Thermotoga maritima MSB8: one gene and its partner. The protein of the gene in region 1 interacts with the protein of each later gene in a pairwise test. Links are inferred from orthologs where the notes say so. Each region holds a gene or a part of one and is shown on either strand. Other genes may lie near its edges.

Region 1 (2,999 bases):
AGCCCCGGCGAGGGAAAAGTTATAAAGAGAGGATTCTCATCTGAACTCGACGAATACAGGGATCTTCTGGAACATGCCGAAGAGAGGCTCAAAGAGTTCGAGGAGAAGGAGAGAGAAAGAACAGGCATCCAAAAACTGCGGGTTGGATACAACCAGGTTTTTGGTTACTACATAGAGGTGACGAAGGCGAATCTGGATAAGATTCCCGACGATTACGAAAGAAAACAAACACTCGTCAATTCTGAAAGATTCATCACACCCGAATTGAAGGAGTTCGAGACAAAGATAATGGCCGCTAAAGAGAGAATAGAAGAACTGGAAAAGGAACTCTTCAAAAGCGTGTGCGAAGAGGTGAAAAAGCACAAAGAAGTTCTCCTTGAGATCTCGGAGGATCTGGCAAAGATAGATGCGCTTTCGACGTTAGCATACGACGCTATTATGTACAACTACACAAAACCCGTCTTTTCAGAAGACAGACTGGAGATCAAAGGTGGAAGACACCCGGTCGTTGAAAGGTTCACACAGAATTTTGTTGAAAACGATATTTACATGGACAACGAGAAGAGATTTGTGGTAATAACGGGTCCCAACATGAGCGGGAAGTCCACTTTCATCAGACAGGTGGGTCTCATATCCCTCATGGCGCAGATAGGATCGTTTGTGCCGGCGCAGAAGGCGATTCTTCCAGTGTTCGACAGGATTTTCACGCGAATGGGTGCCAGAGACGATCTCGCTGGTGGTAGAAGTACGTTCCTTGTCGAGATGAACGAGATGGCGCTCATCCTTCTGAAATCAACAAATAAGAGTCTGGTTCTCCTGGACGAGGTGGGAAGAGGTACAAGCACCCAGGACGGCGTCAGCATAGCCTGGGCAATCTCAGAGGAACTCATAAAGAGAGGATGTAAGGTGCTGTTTGCCACTCATTTCACGGAACTCACGGAACTCGAAAAACACTTTCCGCAGGTTCAGAACAAAACCATTCTGGTAAAAGAAGAAGGCAAAAACGTGATATTCACCCACAAGGTGGTGGACGGTGTGGCAGACAGAAGTTACGGAATAGAGGTCGCAAAGATAGCGGGTATTCCTGACAGGGTTATAAACAGAGCCTATGAAATTCTGGAGAGGAATTTCAAAAACAACACGAAGAAAAACGGAAAATCGAACAGATTCAGTCAGCAAATTCCTCTCTTTCCTGTTTGATGCTCTTTATCAGTTCAACGTAATTGTCGTTTCTGAAGATACCGTATCCCATCACAAGGATCGTCGCACCGTTTTTAACCAGTATCGATGCGTTCTCTTCGTTTACACCGCCGTCGACCATGATTTCTGTTTCCAATCCCAGTTCCTTCACCATCTTTCTCAGATTTCTTATTTTCTCAAGACTCCTTGCTATGAACCTCTGACCAGAGAAACCAGGATTGACGCTCATCACAAGTACACCGTCGACGTCGGTTATGATCTCTGAAAGAAGATTGATGGGGGTATGCGGGTTTATGGCCACAAAGGCCCGTGCTCCAAGGTCTTTAACACGATGGACCAGTCTGTGGAGATGAAAGGTCGATTCGTAATGGATGGCGACCATATCTGCTCCTTCTTCTATGAAGCGGTCGATGTAATCTTCGGGATTGGTGATCATCAGGTGTACACTTATGGGAAGTTTTGTTTCTTTCCTGAGGGCTTTCAGAACGGGAAGTCCAAAGGAAATGTTTGGAACAAAATGACCATCCATGACATCGAAATGGATCATATCCACGTGCTCTTCCACCCTTTTCACTTCATCGGCCAGTCTTGCAAGGTCACACGCGAGAATTGAAGCTGCTATTTTCACCATTACTTTTTCCTCCTTCCCAGAAGCTCGTAAAACATCTTCACGTAGTTTTCGTATCGACTTTCTGCGATTTCTCCGTTCTCCACGGCTTCTTTCACTCCACACTCCGGTTCATCCACGTGGTTGCAGTCCGAGAAGAAACACTGTTTGTCTCCAAATTCCTTGAAGTAGTGTTTCAGTTCCTCGGGTTCTATGTCGTTGATCTCCAGATTTGCGAAACCCGGAGTATCGACTACGTAACCTCCGAAATCGAATTTCAAGAGCTGGGCAGTTGTTGTAGTATGCCTTCCCCTTTGGAGTTTCTCTGAAACTTCGCTCACCCGTAATTTCAAACCGGGATTTATGGCGTTGAGCAAGCTACTTTTTCCAACTCCGGAGAGTCCGGCCATCGTGCTGATCTTTCCCTTCAGATATTCCTTGAGCTCTTCGATTCCCATTCCGGTTTTCGCACTGGTTTTCACGATTGGATAGAGTCCAGAATAGATCTCTTCCAGCTCTCTTACCTTCCTCAGATCGTCTTCATCGTAGAGGTCCATCTTGTTGATGACCATCACCGTTTCCAGTTCGTTCTTTTCAGCGAGAACAAGAAATTTATCGATTATGTAGGTCGAAGTTTCCGGCATTTTCACCGTTACCACGAGAATCACTTGATCCACATTGGCGACGTGAGGTTTGGTGAGTAGATTTTTCCTGTGTAGCACGTTCTCTATGACTCCGGATCCTGTTTCATCCGGTGTGTACTCCACCCTGTCTCCAACGTATATCTTGAGATTCTGCAGGCGAAATTTCCCCCTCAGTTTGCAGAGGATTCTTTCACCAGTTTCCTCGTCTTCGACCGTGACCATGTTCGAGTGAAAACTCACCACTATTCCTCTTCTTCTCAAGTTCATTCCTCCCCAAGGATGAGGATAACTTTCGTTGCTATAGAACCTTCCGGGGGATACTGTGCCACCACCGTATCACCTGTTCCAAGTAGCAAAACACGGGGATCGTCCTTCAGTTCGTCCACTTTTTTGCCCACAAAATTTTCTACCAGAAAATAGCTTTCTTTTTCTCCTGTATCAATAAGAAGAATTAATTTCCCATTGTAGATCTGCCCCTCTTTCGGATAGGTTGCGAGAACCCTGTCTTTTTCAGTGCCAAAAGGAAAATAAACGGTTTCGTAATTCCA
Region 2 (2,797 bases), 790 kb from region 1 along the record:
GAACTGTTCATCATAGAGAGACTGAAAGACACTTCTTTTGGAGAAGAAGATCTTTTCGTACCCTTTTCTGAAAGTGAGTACGCAGAACCCACACCATTCCCCATGGCTGAGATGGGAAAAACGAAGTTTCATGTCTCCGGTCTTGTTCATGACGAATCAGGTTTCCCTCTCAGCTCTCCGGATGCGGCAGAAAAATTGATACGAAGGCTCACGAACAAAATTAGACTTCACGCGGATGAAATAGCCTTCTACGAAGAGTATGAGACGGAGGACGCAGAAATTCTGGTGGTAGCTTATGGGATAGTCGCAAGAAGCGCTATGAAAGCAGTGAAGATCGCAAGACGTGACAGAATCAAAGTAGGGTTGTTCAAACCCATCACAATCTGGCCGGCTCCCGTATCACGTTTCAGAAAACTGGCAGAGAAAGTGAACACCATAGTGATAGCTGAAATGAATCTGGGGCAGTATGCGAAAGAACTCATCAGTTCTATAGACAGAAGATCAAAAGTCATAAGAACCATAAACAAGGTGAATGGAGAACTCATAAAACCTGAAGAGATTCTGGATGTTATAACCGAAACTCAAATAGAGATTTAACATAAAAGGGTACAATAGAACCTTGGTGGATCAAAAAATCAAGGAGGTGGAAACTGTGTACGTGGAAATCGTGGATGTAAGAGCAAGAGAGGTTCTGGATTCGAGAGGAAACCCCACCGTTGAAGCGGAAGTCGTGCTTGAAGACGGAACAATGGGAAGAGCCATCGTACCCTCTGGTGCCTCAACGGGAAAATTCGAAGCCCTGGAAATCAGAGACAAAGACAAGAAGAGATACCTCGGGAAAGGTGTTCTGAAAGCAGTAGAGAACGTGAACGAAACCATAGCTCCTGCACTGATCGGGATGAACGCATTCGACCAGCCACTCGTTGACAAGACATTGATAGAACTGGACGGCACCGAAAACAAATCTAAACTGGGTGCCAACGCCATACTCGCCGTTTCTATGGCAGTTGCCAGAGCAGCAGCGAATTACCTTGGATTGCCCCTCTACAAATACCTTGGAGGAGTCAACGCGAAGGTTCTGCCAGTACCTCTGATGAACGTGATCAACGGTGGACAGCACGCAGACAACAATCTTGACCTTCAGGAATTCATGATTGTTCCCGCCGGATTTGACAGCTTCAGAGAAGCTTTGAGGGCAGGAGCGGAAATATTCCACACGTTGAAAAAGATACTCCACGAAGCCGGTCACGTGACAGCGGTCGGAGACGAGGGTGGATTCGCTCCCAATTTGTCTTCCAACGAGGAAGCCATAAAAGTTCTGATTGAAGCCATAGAGAAAGCAGGCTACAAACCCGGAGAAGAAGTTTTCATAGCTCTCGACTGTGCGGCATCTTCCTTTTACGATGAGGAAAAGGGAGTTTACTACGTCGATGGTGAGGAAAAATCCAGCGAAGTTCTCATGGGATACTACGAAGAACTGGTGGCGAAGTACCCCATCATATCCATCGAAGATCCGTTCGCGGAGGAAGACTGGGATGCATTTGTGGAATTCACAAAGAGAGTAGGAAACAAGGTTCAGATCGTTGGAGATGACCTTTACGTGACCAACGTGAAAAGACTTTCCAAAGGAATAGAACTCAAAGCGACCAACTCCATACTCATCAAACTCAATCAGATAGGCACCGTCACGGAAACTCTCGACGCGGTGGAGATGGCACAGAAGAACAACATGACAGCCATCATTTCCCACAGATCCGGAGAGAGTGAAGACACGTTCATCGCAGACCTTGCCGTGGCAACGAACGCTGGTTTCATCAAGACAGGTTCCCTCTCCAGGAGCGAAAGGATAGCCAAGTACAACCAGCTTTTGAGAATCGAGGAAGAACTCGGAAAAGTGGCAGAATTCAGAGGTTTGAAATCTTTCTACTCTATAAAGAGATAACACCGAAGGCCCACCTTGGTGGGCCTTCATTTTGTTGAGGTGATTTCAGATTGGAAAGGCATGAAGAGATAAAAAAAGGAGCATGGATTGGAATACTTGGAAACACCGTGCTTGCCGTCTTGAAGATTTTGGTGGGACTTCTCACGGGAAGCTATGCGATACTCGCAGACGGAATAGACACGTCCACCGACATATTCACCTCTCTTGTCATACTCCTCTCATCCAGAATTTCAGGAAAACCACCCGACGAGACGCATCCATACGGCCATGAAAGGGCAGAAACGATCGCCTCAAAGATAATCTCCTTCGTTATGTTTTACGCAGGAGCCTCTCTTCTTGTTGAATCAGTCAAAAGGCTCGTGAAACAGGAGTTTTCCCTGGAACTCACTCTGACAGCCTTTATTGTTGTTGGGATTTCCGTTGCAGGCAAAACTTTTCTTTTTTTATACAAACTGTCTCTTGGGAAACGTTTGAAAAGTTCGGCTACAATCAGTGATGCACTGAACATGAGAAACGACATAATGATCTCAGGAACTGTTCTGGCCGGCATGGTTGCGATGAAAACCTTCGGATGGTGGTGGCTGGACAGTCTGCTCGCGATTTTCGTTTCCATTATGATCCTGAGAACCTCATTTTCCGTATTCTACGAAGCGGCTTACGAACTCATGGATGGCATGAAAAGAACCGAGTTAGACATGTACGATGATATATTTGCCGTCCTCGAACGTTTTCCAAACGTGCATAATCCCCACAGGGTGAGAATAAGAAGGGTGGGAACGAAATACTTCATAGAAATGGATATCGAAGTAGATGGAAAGATGTCTGTGAAAGATGCGCACGAATTGACCGTGAAAA

Evidence for each region. Proteins that work in one complex are often made in the same cells at the same time.
Region 2: the proteins of rpe (region 1) and eno interact in binary tests that used the Escherichia coli proteins (3 or more experiments, as listed by UniProt). The link is inferred for Thermotoga maritima MSB8 from one-to-one orthologs.

The regions. Positions count from the first base shown.
Region 1 is NC_000853.1:1,693,567-1,696,565, reverse strand. It holds rpe (ribulose-phosphate 3-epimerase), read right to left. Parts: upstream 1,832-2,999; coding sequence 1,169-1,831; downstream 1-1,168. Other genes in the region: TM_RS08730 (PASTA domain-containing protein), read right to left, coding at 2,715-2,999; rsgA (ribosome small subunit-dependent GTPase A), read right to left, coding at 1,831-2,718; mutS (DNA mismatch repair protein MutS), read left to right, coding at 1-1,200. UniProt on the Escherichia coli protein: Catalyzes the reversible epimerization of D-ribulose 5-phosphate to D-xylulose 5-phosphate.
Region 2 is NC_000853.1:898,688-901,484, reverse strand. It holds eno (phosphopyruvate hydratase), read left to right. Parts: upstream 1-652; coding sequence 653-1,942; downstream 1,943-2,797. Other genes in the region: TM_RS04485 (cation diffusion facilitator family transporter), read left to right, coding at 1,993-2,797; TM_RS04495 (2-oxoacid:acceptor oxidoreductase subunit alpha), read left to right, coding at 1-597. UniProt on the Escherichia coli protein: Catalyzes the reversible conversion of 2-phosphoglycerate (2-PG) into phosphoenolpyruvate (PEP). It is essential for the degradation of carbohydrates via glycolysis.